DNA from 2 places in the Geobacillus sp. E263 genome. Region 1 is predicted to be linked to the other one. Evidence: a T-box and tRNA genes for the amino acid it is inferred to sense, from the RefSeq annotation. Region 1 holds a T-box; the other holds one or more tRNA genes.
The links. The T-box of region 1 lies ahead of FNL97_RS04375 (valine--tRNA ligase). A T-box ahead of a tRNA ligase gene usually reads a tRNA of that ligase, here a tRNA-Val.
Positions count from the first base shown of each region.

Region 1 (8,555 bases):
GGTTTGCTTAACGGTGTGTTCACTTCGGCGCGAATGTTGCGAACCGCGCGGATAATGTCCACAAGCAAACGCATTTCTTCCGCCGCTTCGTGGTTGGAAAGCTCTGGACGAACTTCCGGCCATTTCGCTACCGTAATTGACTCTCCTTCATGTGGAAGGTGCTGCCAAATTTCCTCGGTAATGAACGGCATGAACGGATGAAGCAGGCGCATTGTATTGTCAAGCACATATGCCAATACAGAACGAGTCGTTTTCTTCGCTGCTTCATCATCCCCATAAAGCGGAAGCTTCGCCATTTCAATATACCAATCGCATAAATCATCCCAAATGAAGTTATACAACACGCGGCCGACCTCACCGAATTCATATTTTTCGGCAAGTTTTGTCACCGTTTCAATCGTTTCGTTTAAACGCGTTAAAATCCAATGGTCCGCCACTGTTTTTTCTCCGCTTAAATCAAGCTGGTCGTACGTCATTCCGCCCATGTTCATCAGCGCGAAGCGGGATGCATTCCAAATTTTATTGGCAAAATTCCATGTCGCTTCGACTTTTTCCGTACTAAAGCGCAAATCTTGCCCAGGCGAGCTTCCAGTAGCCAAGAAGAAGCGAAGCGAATCGGCGCCGTATTGATCGATGACATCCATCGGGTCAACCCCGTTGCCGAGCGATTTGCTCATTTTTCTTCCTTGCGCGTCACGGACAAGACCATGGATTAATACATCTTTAAACGGTCTTTCCCCAGTAAATTCAAGACCTTGGAAAATCATGCGCGATACCCAGAAGAAAATGATGTCATATCCAGTGACAAGCACATCGGTTGGATAATAGCGTTTGTAATCCGGTGCCTCTGTATCCGGCCAGCCCATCGTTGAAAACGGCCATAGGGCAGAGCTGAACCACGTATCCAGCACATCCGGGTCTTGTTCCCAGTTTTCGATATCAGCCGGAGGTTCATGATCGACATAAATTTCTCCTGTTTCTTTATGGTACCAAGCCGGAATGCGATGCCCCCACCATAATTGACGGGAAATACACCAGTCGCGAATGTTTTCCAACCAATGCAAATACGTTTTTTCAAACCGCTCCGGAACGAAATGTACTTTTCCTTCCGTTTTTTGCAGCTGAATGGCCGCTTCCGCGAGTGGTTTCATTTTGACAAACCATTGTGTCGAAAGATATGGCTCGACAACCGCGCCGCTGCGTTCGCTATGTCCAACGGAATGCACATGTTCTTCGATTTTAAATAGCACTCCTTGTTCTTGCAAATCTTTGACGATTTGCTTGCGGCATTCGAAACGGTCCAATCCTTGATATTGCATCGCGTTTTCATTCATCGTGCCGTCTTCGTTCATAACGAGAATGCGCGGCAAGTTGTGGCGGTTGCCGATTTCAAAGTCGTTCGGGTCATGCGCCGGCGTAATTTTCACCGCACCCGATCCAAATTCCATATCCACATACTCATCAGCAATAATCGGAATTTCGCGGCCGACAATCGGTAAAATGACCGTTTTGCCGATGAGATGTTTATAGCGCTCATCATCTGGGTGAACGGCTACTGCCGTATCGCCGAGCATCGTTTCCGGACGGGTCGTTGCCACTTCGATATACCCGGAACCGTCGGCAAGCGGATAACGCATATGATAAAGCGCGCCTTTTACTTCTTTATAAATCACTTCAATATCCGATAACGCCGTTTTTGTTACCGGATCCCAGTTAATAATGTATTCGCCGCGATAAATAAGCCCTTTTCGGTAAAGCGATACGAACACTTCGCGCACCGCTTTCGATAAACCTTCATCTAACGTAAAGCGCTCACGCGTATAATCGAGGCCAAGCCCTAATTTCGCCCATTGCTGGCGAATGTGGCTCGCGTATTCATCTTTCCATTTCCACGTTTCCTCAAGAAACTTTTCCCGTCCTAAATCATAGCGGGAAAGTCCTTGCTTGCGAAGCTTTTCTTCTACTTTTGCCTGTGTGGCGATTCCGGCATGGTCCATTCCCGGAAGCCATAGAACGTCATAGCCTTGCATCCGCTTCATGCGTGTAATAATATCCTGCAGCGTCGTATCCCACGCATGTCCTAAATGGAGTTTCCCTGTTACGTTTGGCGGTGGGATGACAATCGTAAACGGCTTTTTATCAGGATCGCCCGTCGCTTCAAAAAATTTTCCGTCAAGCCACCATTGATATCGATTGGCTTCTACGGCTTTATGGTCGTATTTCGTAGACATTGTAATATCTTTTTGTTCCATTCTGTTTTCCCTCCTTCTTATCAATAAAAAACTCCTTTCATCCTAAAAAGGACGAAAGGAGACTCTTTCGCGGTACCACCTTTTTTCTTAAGCAAAAAGAATTTGCTTAAGCACTTCATTGCGATAACGGTCTGCGACCGGCTTCCTCTACTAGGCAAACACCGTTCAAAGAAGCAGCTCCAGGGCGACCTTCCAACGATAACCGTCCTAGGAAATCTCGCAGCTACTGATTTCCCTCTCTGAAGGCGTTATTCGTTGTACTCTTCCCTGTCTTCGCTTTTTTATTATTTTTCTGTTTATTATACTACGAAAAACTTGTTTCATCGTCAATCATCTTTGCCTAGTTTTTATTTATTTATTCCATTTCTTCGTTTTTGGTGACAAAAACAATATCCAATCATATTTTAATAGTAACATGCACGAGGGAGGAAATGCTCGATGAAACGATTTAACTATTATTCATGGCCGCCATGGCTTCGGCAAATTCGTGCCGTTTGTGCGCAAGTGATTATTCCAATCACGATTTTTCAAGCGATTCGCACCATTTTTTTACCCACGACGTTTGATGTCATCTTATTGGCCATTTTTGTGCTTATTGCGGTGGCGTTTCATCTGGAGTGGATTTAGCTTCTTCTGCTTCTTTTCGCTGGACAAGGCGCATGACGACATACTCCATATTTTTCATTGTAAAGTAACGGCGCTGCAGTTCGGAAACATATTCCCGTTCACTTTTTCTGTTTTGCCGCTTCATCTCATACTCATAAATGCAGCGATATAAAAAATGCGGCTGCGCAAGATGGCTGAAAAGAAAGGACCATTCCTCTTCTAACATCGGCAACGTTTTTCCGTATTCTTCCATCCCTTCCACCCATTCATCACCGATCGGCGGAAATGTGCGCATATGATAACGAAGCGCAATGATTACATCGAAAAGCGGAGAGTTCCAACTGGCGCGTTCCCAACTAAAAAAATAACGATTGTCATTTTCCATCTCTATATAATGTGAAAGCCGTGCCTTTCCGTGAATCCAGGCAATTCTCCATTTTTTTGTTTCTTTCATTTTTTCATACCATTTCTCTAGCTCCGTTTCCGCAAACCAATACGCTTGCATTGTTTCATGAAAATACGTGCAGCATTGCAGCTGAAACGGAGACATATACCATGCATTTTCGCACTTTTCCACATATGATTGCAAAAAGGCGCGCTGCCTTTCCCATTCTCTTTTTTTATTCTCATAGTAATTTCTTATCTCTTCTTCGTTAATATCTATTTGTTTGAGTGACTTTTGATGTAAATAAGCAAGGTCGCGAAAAAAAGAGCGGACATGTTCTCGTTTTTCTTTTCTCTCATCGGATGAAATCCATGGCATTAAATAATAATGCCGGCCATACGATACAAACGGAAAACCTTGTTTTGACAAGTAAAGAGGAACAGATTGTTTTCCATAAAAAATATACGATTGTTGAATGGCTGCCATTTCCCTGGCGTTCGTTATTTCTTTTAAAGCAAATAGACCAGCGTTCGTATGGATTTTTTTTACTTTCCCGTAATCATCGACGCGAAACGGCTTTAACCCGTATTGCTGTAAAATGGGCGTATACATTTCGATGCGTTCTCTGTTCAATGAAACGACCCCCTCCATAAAAAGAAGTGAGGAATCATGTTTCCCTCACTACGAAGAGCGGCTTCCCGCTAGTGCCGGTATATATAACAATTGCCCTTCATGGATTTCCTCAGGGCTTTCCAATTGGTTGACACGAAGCAGCTGCTGGACGGTTATATCGTACCGCTCGGCGATCTTGTCCAACGAATCTCCTTGCTGAACGATGCAAATTTTTACTTTCGTAAATTCCTCTTCTTGATTCTTCGCAAATAGTTTCGTTAAGTACAATGCATTTTCACTCTTTACTTTTTGTTTTTCGTTTTCATCTATTTCTTCTTTCATTTCATCAGCATCTTTTTCTTTCATCGATCCAATCGATACTTTTGCTTCTTGTTGTGGAGCAACGTTTTCTTCTTCTGCTTTCACCGCTTCCTTTTCTTCTAGTTGTGCGGCTGTTTCTTCCGGTGTTTCCAGCTGCGCGGCTGTTTCTTCTTTTTCTTCTGGTTTTTCTAGCTGTGCGGATTTTTCTTCTTTTTCTTCTGGTTTTTCTAGCTGTGCAGCTTTTTCTTTCGTTTTTTCTAGCCGCTCGACTGTTTCTTCTAGCTGTTCATTGCTATTTAGCGGCACGGCTGTTTCTTCTTCCTGTTTTGTTTCTTCGCGATAGATAGCCGTCATTTCTTGTGCTTCGTCTTCATTTTGTTCCTGCAGTGCATGGTTGAAAATAGAAGATGTCTCTTCTTCCGATTGTTGCTTTCTTTGTTCTTCCTCGTATACTTCTTTGCGCGCGACAACTTCAAACGGTTCAAACAACAGGTCTTCGTCTTCTTCCTCTACTAACGAAGGTTCATAAGGTTCATCAAGCGGCGCTTCGCTAATTCCGCTGATCGAAATATCCGCTGTCACTAGCAATCTTCCATTTTCATCTAAATCATAATCGAACGATTCTACCGTCACATACACATCTTCTAAATGTTGAATGCGGTTTTTCGGGATCGTAATATCGATTGGAAAACGATGCGATAATTCACTAATGCCGTCTTCGCGCGTAGAAATATGTTGAACGAATCGATGGCTTGCAAAATCAAAAGGATCCGCGCTGCTTTCTTCCCCTTCCGCCATCCGATATTCTCCGCTTAATTCTAACGCTCCGCGAATCGTAATATACTGTTCATATTCATCAACCGAAACAATCGGGTCCAGCGAAATAGAGAGAAATTCGGCGACTTCCTGTCCTTTTCTAAACCAGATCGATTCCTCAAGGGAAAACCGCAAATACGATTGCTCCAATCCAAACTCCTCCTTCCGTCCCTTACCAACAAAATTTTCTATGACATTACCCATTGTATGAAGGACGAACGAGCAATATGAATAAAAAAAATCGGGCTGCCCATCAAAAGATGGACAACCCTTTCTTTTACTTCCCTTCGCGAATTTTCGCAAACGCGCGCTCTGCAGCGGCGATTGTTTTTTCAATATCTTCATCCGTATGTTCCGTGGACAAAAATAATCCTTCAAATTGCGACGGAGGAAGGAAAATTCCTTGTTCCGCCATTTCGCGATAATATGTCGCGAACATTTCTAAATTCGATGTTTTCGCTTTTTCATAGTTTGTTACTTCTTCATTCGTAAAGAAGAAACCAATCATGGAGCCAGCGCGGTTAATCGTATGCGGGATTTCGTATTTTTCCGCCGCTTCGCGCAATCCTTCTTCCAATCGATCCGCTTTTTTGCGGAATTCATCGTATGTTTCCGGCGTCAGCTGAATCAATGTTTCATATCCGGCCGTCATGGCGAGCGGGTTTCCCGATAAGGTGCCGGCTTGATAAATCGGGCCGCTAGGAGCGACTTTTTCCATAATTTCCGCTTTTCCGCCATACGCTCCGACCGGAAGCCCGCCGCCGATGACTTTTCCAAGACACGTCAAATCCGGTTCAATGCCAAAATAGCCTTGCGCACAATGATAATCGACGCGGAAGCCTGTCATGACTTCATCAAAAATAAGAAGGGCACCATATTGTTTTGTTATATCTCGCAACCCTTGCAAAAATCCTGGAACCGGCGGAACGACACCCATGTTTCCCGCAACCGGCTCAACGATGACAGCGGCGATATCTTCGCCAAACCGTTCAAATGCGTAGCGAACGCTTTCTAAATCATTATAAGGAACAGTAATCGTATTTTGCGCCACCGCTTCCGGAACACCAGGGCTATCCGGCAACCCAAGCGTCGCTACTCCTGAACCGGCTTTGATAAGCAACGAGTCGCCATGGCCGTGATAGCATCCTTCAAATTTAACAATTTTATTGCGTCCAGTGTAGCCGCGTGCCAGCCGAAGCGCGCTCATCGTCGCTTCCGTTCCGGAGTTTACCATGCGAACAATTTCGATGGATGGCACCCGTTCAATCACTAATTTCGCTAACTCGTTTTCAATCAATGTCGGGGCGCCAAAACTCGTGCCGTTTTCCGTCACTTTTTTTAGCGCTTCGACAACGCGAGGATTCGCATGACCTAAAATAAGCGGACCCCATGACAACACATAATCAATATATTCATTGCCGTCGATATCGTAAATTTTCGAACCTTTGCCGCGCGCCATAAAAATTGGCGTCATTTTTACGGATTTAAACGCGCGCACCGGGCTGTTGACACCGCCTGGCAACAGCCGGACCGCTTCCTCATACGCTGCTTTTGAACGTTCATAGCTTCGCACCATTCACGGTTCTCCTTTCTATTCATTTAGCCAGCGAGCCGCATCTTTAGCAAAATACGTCATAATTAAATCGGCGCCTGCCCGCTTCATGCCGGTAAGCATTTCCATGACAATTTTTTTTTCGTTAATCCATCCGTTTTGCGCCGCTGCTTTGACCATCGAATATTCACCGCTGACATTATAGGCGACAAGCGGGAGATGGAAATGGTTTTTAATGTCACGGATAATATCCATATAAGCGAGCGCTGGTTTTACCATTAAAAAGTCAGCGCCTTCACGCACATCCGATTCCGCTTCGCGGAACGCCTCGAGGCGATTGGCCGGATCCATTTGATATGTTTTCCGGTCGCCGAATTGCGGCGCGCTGTCCGCAGCATCACGAAACGGACCGTAAAATGCGGACGCATATTTAATCGCATACGACATAATCGGCACATTCGTAAATCCGGCTTCATCGAGTCCTTGGCGAATCGCAGCAACAAAACCGTCCATCATATTAGAAGGTGCGATAATATCCGCGCCCGCTTTCGCTTGGCTGACGGCTGTTTTTACAAGCAATTCAAGCGACGGATCGTTTAACACTTGCTCGTTTTCGACTACACCGCAATGTCCATGGCTTGTATATTCACATAAACATGTATCCGCAATAACAACGACATCTGGATAATTTGCTTTGATTTGGCGGATCGCCTCCTGAACGATCCCATGCTCACAATATGCTTGTGAGCCGACTTCATCTTTTTCTGCCGGCACACCGAAAACGATTACCGATTTAATGCCTAGTTGGACGACTTCATCCATTTCCTCATTTAAACGGTCAAGAGAAAATTGATAGATCCCTGGCATGGATGGTATTTCCCGTTTTACCCCTTTTTCTTCGACGACAAAAATCGGATAAATAAGATCGTCTACATGAAGATGTGTTTCTCTCACCATCGCTCGTAAATTCGCGGTTTGCCGCAGGCGGCGATGGCGATCAAATTGTAATGTTGCCATTTATTTTTCCCTCCATCGTCCTTTTTGCAAAATATAATTCCATTTCTTTTATCATATCATCAATCGTATACTCGTCTGGACAAATATGCACGGCAAGTCCCGCTTTTTCTGCTGTTTCCTTCGTAATCGGACCGATGCAGGCGATCACGCAGCCGCTAAGTAGTGAAGCGATATCTTCTTTTTCCATCATCCGTATAAAGCTTTGTACGGTAGAGGAACTTGTAAACGTGATCACATCCAGTTTTCTTTCCCGCAACAGATATAACAATTGTTCTTTTCCTGATTCATTCATCAACGTTTCATACACAATAAGGTCCGTTACGTCTGCTCCCATATTGATCAGCGCATCACGCAATACCGGCCTTGCTAAATTTCCTTTCACTAAAAGAACGCGGTCGCGCGGCTTAACAAGCGGTTTTAGCGCCTCGATCATCCCTTCGGCGACAAATTCGCTAGGAATGGCAGCAGGAGAAACGCCATACGTTTTTAAAGCCGCCGCCGTTTTCTTTCCGACTACCGCCACTTTTGGAAGCGGAGTTTCCTTTTTGACAAATGGGAAGAAAAAACGGACACCATTTGCGCTTGTAAAAATGAGCCAATCATAATTGGGAAGCTGGCGCACACATCGTTCAATTTCTTCACGATGGGAAGAAGGAGAAATCGAAATAAGCGGAATTTCAATCGGCGTTGCTCCTGCTTTGCGCAGTTTTTCAGAGAACGCTTTCGCCTGTTCTTTTCCTCTTGTCACAAGCACCGTTTTTCCCGACAACGGACCGCTCACTGTCGATTCATCTCCTCTTTAATACGATCAATTAATGCTTTCGCGCCACGCTCTATTAACATTTTCGCAGCGTTCGTTCCGACTTCTTCCGGATTCGATCCGCTTACCGTTTCTTTATATATCTCTTTTCCGTCTGGAGAAGCAACAAGAGCGGTTAAAACGATATCCTCGCGATCGTCAATATATGCATATCCCGCAATCGGCACTTGACAG
Region 1 covers NZ_CP041632.1:854,168-862,722, reverse strand. The annotation lists gene FNL97_RS04375 (valine--tRNA ligase) at 1-2,252, opposite strand, end outside; T-box leader at 2,297-2,535, opposite strand; gene FNL97_RS04370 (YszA family small membrane protein) at 2,691-2,879, shown strand; gene ysxE (spore coat protein YsxE) at 2,845-3,855, opposite strand; gene spoVID (stage VI sporulation protein D) at 3,925-5,142, opposite strand; gene hemL (glutamate-1-semialdehyde 2,1-aminomutase) at 5,270-6,565, opposite strand; gene hemB (porphobilinogen synthase) at 6,584-7,561, opposite strand; gene FNL97_RS04345 (uroporphyrinogen-III synthase) at 7,542-8,342, opposite strand; gene hemC (hydroxymethylbilane synthase) at 8,339-8,555, opposite strand, start outside.

Region 2 (8,555 bases), 950 kb from region 1:
ATAAGAAATGCTGAAGCGCCGCGATCAGCTCTCGAAGCCAAATGTTCTTCACCCGCTGAAGTGCTTGCACTTCGAGGGGGAAGGTTATTTGGCACGAGAGAGCTAGGCGCTGAAGCTGGACAATGTGAAAAGCTGAAGCGCTTGACACCTTCGGTGTCAGTGACGAATTAAATAAGCCAATCAACTTTCTTTTTGGAGAGTTTGATCCTGGCTCAGGACGAACGCTGGCGGCGTGCCTAATACATGCAAGTCGAGCGGGCCGAACGGAAGCTTGCTTCTGTTCGGTTAGCGGCGGACGGGTGAGTAACACGTGGGTAACCTGCCCGTAAGACCGGGATAACTCCGGGAAACCGGGGCTAATACCGGATAACACCGAAGACCGCATGGTCTTTGGTTGAAAGGTGGCTTTTGCTACCACTTACGGATGGGCCCGCGGCGCATTAGCTAGTTGGTGAGGTAACGGCTCACCAAGGCGACGATGCGTAGCCGGCCTGAGAGGGTGACCGGCCACACTGGGACTGAGACACGGCCCAGACTCCTACGGGAGGCAGCAGTAGGGAATCTTCCGCAATGGACGAAAGTCTGACGGAGCGACGCCGCGTGAGCGAAGAAGGTCTTCGGATCGTAAAGCTCTGTTGTTAGGGAAGAAGAAGTACCGTTCGAATAGGGCGGTACGGTGACGGTACCTAACGAGAAAGCCCCGGCTAACTACGTGCCAGCAGCCGCGGTAATACGTAGGGGGCGAGCGTTGTCCGGAATTATTGGGCGTAAAGCGCGCGCAGGCGGTCCCTTAAGTCTGATGTGAAAGCCCACGGCTCAACCGTGGAGGGTCATTGGAAACTGGGGGACTTGAGTGCAGAAGAGGAGAGCGGAATTCCACGTGTAGCGGTGAAATGCGTAGAGATGTGGAGGAACACCAGTGGCGAAGGCGGCTCTCTGGTCTGTAACTGACGCTGAGGCGCGAAAGCGTGGGGAGCAAACAGGATTAGATACCCTGGTAGTCCACGCCGTAAACGATGAGTGCTAAGTGTTAGAGGGGTTTTCCCTTTAGTGCTGTAGCTAACGCGTTAAGCACTCCGCCTGGGGAGTACGGCCGCAAGGCTGAAACTCAAAGGAATTGACGGGGGCCCGCACAAGCGGTGGAGCATGTGGTTTAATTCGAAGCAACGCGAAGAACCTTACCAGGTCTTGACATCCCCTGACAACCCTGGAGACAGGGCGTTCCCCCTTCGGGGGGACAGGGTGACAGGTGGTGCATGGTTGTCGTCAGCTCGTGTCGTGAGATGTTGGGTTAAGTCCCGCAACGAGCGCAACCCTCGCCCCTAGTTGCCAGCATTCAGTTGGGCACTCTAGGGGGACTGCCGGCTAAAAGTCGGAGGAAGGTGGGGATGACGTCAAATCATCATGCCCCTTATGACCTGGGCTACACACGTGCTACAATGGGCGGTACAAAGGGCTGCGAACCCGCGAGGGGGAGCGAATCCCAAAAAGCCGCTCTCAGTTCGGATTGCAGGCTGCAACTCGCCTGCATGAAGCCGGAATCGCTAGTAATCGCGGATCAGCATGCCGCGGTGAATACGTTCCCGGGCCTTGTACACACCGCCCGTCACACCACGAGAGCTTGCAACACCCGAAGTCGGTGAGGTAACCCGTAAGGGAGCCAGCCGCCGAAGGTGGGGCAAGTGATTGGGGTGAAGTCGTAACAAGGTAGCCGTACCGGAAGGTGCGGCTGGATCACCTCCTTTCTAAGGATGATACGAAAAGCGGAAGCGCCGCGATCAGCTCTCGAAGCCAAATGTTCTTCACCCGTTGAAGTGCTTGCACTTCGAGGGGGAAGGTTATTTGGCACAAGAGAGCTAGGCGCTGGAGCTAGACAGTACGAAAAGCGAAGGACGCTTACGTTTTGTTCAGTTTTGAGGGAACATGTTTATGTTCTCTTCAATCAATCCGTTTTGCGTCTGCGTCTACGAGTGGATTCAGAGAAGCTAGATTCCTCGGCGCAAGGCAGCAGAGAAGTTGATTCAAGGCAGTAGCCTTGTTCAGTTTTGAGGGAGCATTTCACTCCTTCAATTGCTTTGCGTCTGCGTCTTCTAGCAGATTCGGGGAAGTTGGATTCCTCGACGCAAGGCAGCAGAGAAGCAGATTCAAGGCAGTAGCCTTGTTCAGTTTTGAGGGAACATGTTTATGTTCTCTTCAATCAATCCGTTTTGCGCCTGCGTCTACCAGCGGATTCAAGGAAGCTGGATTCCTCGGCGCAAGGCAGCAGAGAAGTTGATTCAAGGCAGTAGCCTTGTTCAGTTTTGAGGGAGTATTTCACTCCTTCAGTCGTTTTGTGTCTGCGTCTGCTAGTGAATTCGAGGAAGCAGGATTCCTCGACACAAGGCTGCAAGGAAGCATACTCAAGTAGTTGCCTTGCGCCTGCGTCTATGAGCAGATGCAGGAAATGAGTTGGTTCCTTGAAAACTAGATAACCGAAAAGAAAAGCGGAGGCGCCGCGATTAGCCCCGATAGGCTCTGGAGGGTCTGCGAGGAGGCTATTGCCGCCACGGCAGGACCGAAGCGACCGTGAGGGGCTAGGCGCCGAAGCTAGACAGTGGAAGAAGCCGAGAAGCGAAGGCGGCAAGCGTGAAGCTGTTTTCGCATGGTTAAGTTAGAAAGGGCGCACGGTGGATGCCTTGGCACTAGGAGCCGATGAAGGACGGGGCAAACGCCGAAACGCTTCGGGGAGCTGTAAGCAAGCGTTGATCCGGAGATGTCCGAATGGGGAAACCTACTGCCCGTAATGGGGCAGTATCCATACCTGAATCCATAGGGTATGGAGGGCACACCCGGGGAACTGAAACATCTAAGTACCCGGAGGAGAAGAAAGCAACCGCGATTCCCTGAGTAGCGGCGAGCGAAACGGGAACAGCCCAAACCAAGAGGCTTGCCTCTTGGGGTTGTAGGACCACTCATGATGGGAGTTACAAAGGAACGGGGTAGACGAAGCGGTCTGGAAAGGCCCGCCAGAGAAGGTGACAGCCCTGTAGTCGAAACTTCGTTCCCTCCCGAGTGGATCCTGAGTACGGCGGGACACGGGGAATCCCGTCGGAAGCAGGGAGGACCATCTCCCAAGGCTAAATACTCCCTAGTGACCGATAGTGAACCAGTACCGTGAGGGAAAGGTGAAAAGCACCCCGGAAGGGGAGTGAAAGAGAACCTGAAACCGTGTGCCTACAAGTAGTCAGAGCCCGTTCATGGGTGATGGCGTGCCTTTTGTAGAATGAACCGGCGAGTTACGATGACGTGCGAGGTTAAGTCGAAGAGACGGAGCCGCAGCGAAAGCGAGTCTGAATAGGGCGTTTAGTACGTCGTCGTAGACCCGAAACCAGGTGATCTACCCATGTCCAGGGTGAAGGTAGGGTAACACCTACTGGAGGCCCGAACCCACGCACGTTGAAAAGTGCGGGGATGAGGTGTGGGTAGGGGTGAAATGCCAATCGAACCTGGAGATAGCTGGTTCTCCCCGAAATAGCTTTAGGGCTAGCCTCAAGGGAAGAGTCTTGGAGGTAGAGCACTGATTGAGCTAGGGGCCCTCATCGGGTTACCGAACTCAGTCAAACTCCGAATGCCAACGACTTATCCTTGGGAGTCAGACTACGAGTGATAAGATCCGTGGTCGAGAGGGAAACAGCCCAGACCACCAGCTAAGGTCCCAAAGTGCACGTTAAGTGGAAAAGGATGTGGAGTTGCCCAGACAACCAGGATGTTGGCTTAGAAGCAGCCATCATTTAAAGAGTGCGTAATAGCTCACTGGTCGAGTGACTCTGCGCCGAAAATGTACCGGGGCTAAACGTGCCACCGAAGCTGTGGGATGACCGCCCGTCATCGGTAGGGGAGCGTTCTAAGCGCGCCGAAGCGGGACCGGAAGGACTCGTGGAGCGCTTAGAAGTGAGAATGCCGGTGTGAGTAGCGAAAACAGAGGTGAGAATCCTCTGCACCGAAAGCCTAAGGTTTCCTGAGGAAGGTTCGTCCGCTCAGGGTTAGTCGGGACCTAAGCCGAGGCCGAAAGGCGTAGGTGATGGGCAACAGGTTGAGATTCCTGTACCACCTCCTCACCGTTTGAGCAATGGGGGGACGCAGGAAGGTAGGGCGAGCAGGCTGCTGGAATAGCCTGTCCAAGCGGTTAGGCTGCCAGATAGGCAAATCCGTCTGGCGCAAAGGCTGAGCCGTGATGGCGAAGGGACCATCGGTCCCGAAGTCCCCGATCCTACACTGCCAAGAAAAGCCTCTAGCGAGGTGAGAGGTGCCCGTACCGCAAACCGACACAGGTAGGCGAGGAGAGAATCCTAAGGTGCGCGGGAGAACTCTCGTTAAGGAACTCGGCAAAATGACCCCGTAACTTCGGGAGAAGGGGTGCTCTCTTGGGTGATGAGCCCGAGAGAGCCGCAGTGAAAAGGCCCAAGCGACTGTTTATCAAAAACACAGGTCTCTGCGAAGCCGAAAGGCGAAGTATAGGGGCTGACACCTGCCCGGTGCTGGAAGGTTAAGGGGAGCGCTTAAGCCGCAAGGCTGAAGGTGCGAACCGAAGCCCCAGTAAACGGCGGCCGTAACTATAACGGTCCTAAGGTAGCGAAATTCCTTGTCGGGTAAGTTCCGACCCGCACGAAAGGTGTAACGACTTGGGCACTGTCTCAACGAGAGACCCGGTGAAATCATACTACCTGTGAAGATGCAGGTTACCCGCGACAGGACGGAAAGACCCCGTGGAGCTTTACTGCAGCCTGATATGGAATTTTGGTATCGCTTGTACAGGATAGGTGGGAGCCTGAGAAGCCGGAGCGCCAGCTTCGGTGGAGGCGCCGGTGGGATACCACCCTGGCGGTATTGAAATTCTAACCCGCACCCCTTACCGGGGTGGGAGACAGTGTCAGGTGGGCAGTTTGACTGGGGCGGTCGCCTCCCAAAAGGTAACGGAGGCGCCCAAAGGTTCCCTCAGAATGGTTGGAAATCATTCGTAGAGTGCAAAGGCACAAGGGAGCTTGACTGCGAGACGGACAGGTCGAGCAGGGACGAAAGTCGGGCTTAGTGATCCGGTGGTTCCGTATGGAAGGGCCATCGCTCAACGGATAAAAGCTACCCCGGGGATAACAGGCTGATCTCCCCCAAGAGTCCACATCGACGGGGAGGTTTGGCACCTCGATGTCGGCTCATCGCATCCTGGGGCTGTAGTCGGTCCCAAGGGTTGGGCTGTTCGCCCATTAAAGCGGTACGCGAGCTGGGTTCAGAACGTCGTGAGACAGTTCGGTCCCTATCCGTCGCGGGCGCAGGAAATTTGAGAGGAGCTGTCCTTAGTACGAGAGGACCGGGATGGACGCACCGCTGGTGTACCAGTTGTCCCGCCAGGGGCACCGCTGGGTAGCTATGTGCGGAAGGGATAAGCGCTGAAAGCATCTAAGCGTGAAGCCCCCCTCAAGATGAGATTTCCCATCGCGTCAAGCGAGTAAGATCCCTCGAAGATGACGAGGTCGATAGGTCCGAGGTGGAAGCGTGGCGACACGTGGAGCTGACGGATACTAATCGATCGAGGACTTAACCAAGCGAAAAGTGGAGGTGCCGCGCTTAGCGCCAAAAGGAAAATGTTCTTCGCCCGTAGAGGTGCTTGCACCTCAAGGGAGAAGGTTATTTGGCGCTAGGAGCTAGACAACGGAAAAGCATAGGCCGCCTATGCAAGACGGCTTCTTCCAAACGGACGGTTATCTAGTTTTGAGGGAACGAAATCCCTCTTGACAAACGTGATGATTGGAATATAATAATAAATTTCCAATTGAGATAATTGCCTAGTGACAATAGCGGAGAGGAAACACCCGTTCCCATCCCGAACACGGAAGTTAAGCTCTCCAGCGCCGATGGTAGTTGGGGCCAGCGCCCCTGCAAGAGTAGGTCGTCGCTAGGCAGTTTATACGGAGGATTAGCTCAGCTGGGAGAGCACTTGCCTTACAAGCAAGGGGTCGGCGGTTCGAACCCGTCATCCTCCACCATTACTTATTACAACAGAATAAATGGTTTTTCTTAAATGATGAGCCGTTAGCTCAGTAGGGGAGCAACGAGCCTAAGCTTCCATGAATATGCTCCGAGTTGTCCCGACGCATTCAGCATCATTGAATTAGCTAGAAGAGGAAGGGACAACAAAAAAACAAGGAGTGTTTTCATTTATTACATGAGCCATTAGCTCAGTAGGTAGAGCATCTGACTTTTAATCAGAGGGTCGGAGGTTCGAATCCTCCATGGCTCACTCTTTGATCGCGGGTGTGGCGGAATTGGCAGACGCGCTAGATTCAGGGTCTAGTGCCCTTTACGGGCGTGGGGGTTCAAGTCCCTTCACCCGCACTCTATAACTCTATATTGAAGATGCGGAAGTAGTTCAGTGGTAGAACACCACCTTGCCAAGGTGGGGGTCGCGGGTTCGAGTCCCGTCTTCCGCTCCATTAATCGCCGGGGTGGCGGAATTGGCAGACGCACAGGACTTAAAATCCTGGGGTAGGTAACTACCGTGCCGGTTCGAGTCCGGCCCTCGGCATATGCGCTCGTAGCTCAATTGGATAGAGCATCTGACTACGGATCAGAAGGTTAGGGGTTCGAATCCTCTCGAGCGCGCCATTACGGGAAGTAGCTCAGCTTGGTAGAGCACATGGTTTGGGACCATGGGGTCGCAGGTTCGAATCCTGTCTTCCCGATTTAGAAAATATGGGGCCTTAGCTCAGCTGGGAGAGCGCCTGCTTTGCACGCAGGAGGTCATCGGTTCGATCCCGATAGGCTCCACTTATTTAAAAATTTAATGTTCTTTGAAAACTGAACAAAACGAAGCGTCCACAACGAAAAGCGAAGGCGACTGATTAGCCCCGGCAGGCGCTGGAGGGCTCGCGAGGAGGCTGTTGCCGCCACAGCGAGACCGAAGCGGCCCGAGGGGCTAGGAGCCGAAGCTGGACAATAAGAAATGCTGAAGCGCCGCGATCAGCTCTCGAAGCCAAATGTTCTTCACCCGCTGAAGTGCTTGCACTTCGAGGGGGAAGGTTATTTGGCACAAGAGAGCTAGGCGCTGAAGCTGGACAATAAGAAAAGCGAAGGCGACTTGACACCTTCGGTGTCAGTGGCGAATTAAATAAGCCAATCAACTTTCTTTTTGGAGAGTTTGATCCTGGCTCAGGACGAACGCTGGCGGCGTGCCTAATACATGCAAGTCGAGCGGACCGAACGGAAGCTTGCTTCTGTTCGGTTAGCGGCGGACGGGTGAGTAACACGTGGGTAACCTGCCCGTAAGACCGGGATAACTCCGGGAAACCGGGGCTAATACCGGATAACACCAAAGACCGCATGGTCTTTGGTTGAAAGGTGGCTTTTGCTACCACTTACGGATGGGCCCGCGGCGCATTAGCTAGTTGGTGAGGTAACGGCTCACCAAGGCGACGATGCGTAGCCGGCCTGAGAGGGTGACCGGCCACACTGGGACTGAGACACGGCCCAGACTCCTACGGGAGGCAGCAGTAGGGAATCTTCCGCAATGGACGAAAGTCTGACGGAGCGACGCCGCGTGAGCGAAGAAGGTCTTCGGATCGTAAAGCTCTGTTGTTAGGGAAGAAGAAGTACCGTTCGAATAGGGCGGTACGGTGACGGTACCTAACGAGAAAGCCCCGGCTAACTACGTGCCAGCAGCCGCGGTAATACGTAGGGGGCGAGCGTTGTCCGGAATTATTGGGCGTAAAGCGCGCGCAGGCGGTCCCTTAAGTCTGATGTGAAAGCCCACGGCTCAACCGTGGAGGGTCATTGGAAACTGGGGGACTTGAGTGCAGAAGAGGAGAGCGGAATTCCACGTGTAGCGGTGAAATGCGTAGAGATGTGGAGGAACACCAGTGGCGAAGGCGGCTCTCTGGTCTGTAACTGACGCTGAGGCGCGAAAGCGTGGGGAGCAAACAGGATTAGATACCCTGGTAGTCCACGCCGTAAACGATGAGTGCTAAGTGTTAGAGGGGTTTTCCCTTTAGTGCTGTAGCTAACGCGTTAAGCACTCCGCCTGGGGAGTACGGCCGCAAGGCTGAAACTCAAAGGAATTGACGGGGGCCCGCACAAGCGGTGGAGCATGTGGTTTAATTCGAAGCAACGCGAAGAACCTTACCAGGTCTTGACATCCCCTGACAACCCTGGAGACAGGGCGTTCCTCCCTTTCGGGAGGACAGGGTGACAGGTGGTGCATGGTTGTCGTCAGCTCGTGTCGTGAGATGTTGGGTTAAGTCCCGCAACGAGCGCAACCCTCGCCCCTAGTTGCCAGCATTCAGTTGGGCACTCTAGGGGGACTGCCGGCTAAAAGTCGGAGGAAGGTGGGGATGACGTCAAATCATCATGCCCCTTATGACCTGGGCTACACACGTGCTACAATGGGCGGTACAAAGGGCTGCGAACCCGCGAGGGGGAGCGAATCCCAAAAAGCCGCTCTCAGTTCGGATTGCAGGCTGCAACTCGCCTGCATGAAGCCGGAATCGCTAGTAATCGCGGATCAGCATGCCGCGGTGAATACGTTC
Region 2 covers NZ_CP041632.1:3,383,363-3,391,917, reverse strand. The annotation lists rRNA gene FNL97_RS17395 (16S ribosomal RNA) at 190-1,745, shown strand; rRNA gene FNL97_RS17390 (23S ribosomal RNA) at 2,644-5,579, shown strand; rRNA gene rrf (5S ribosomal RNA) at 5,819-5,935, shown strand; tRNA gene FNL97_RS17380 (tRNA-Val) at 5,945-6,020, shown strand; tRNA gene FNL97_RS17375 (tRNA-Lys) at 6,202-6,274, shown strand; tRNA gene FNL97_RS17370 (tRNA-Leu) at 6,285-6,369, shown strand; tRNA gene FNL97_RS17365 (tRNA-Gly) at 6,393-6,467, shown strand; tRNA gene FNL97_RS17360 (tRNA-Leu) at 6,474-6,559, shown strand; tRNA gene FNL97_RS17355 (tRNA-Arg) at 6,563-6,639, shown strand; tRNA gene FNL97_RS17350 (tRNA-Pro) at 6,643-6,716, shown strand; tRNA gene FNL97_RS17345 (tRNA-Ala) at 6,729-6,801, shown strand; rRNA gene FNL97_RS17340 (16S ribosomal RNA) at 7,160-8,555, shown strand, end outside.
Region 2: it has a tRNA-Val gene. The T-box ahead of FNL97_RS04375 (valine--tRNA ligase) is inferred to sense a tRNA for this amino acid. The anticodon was not compared.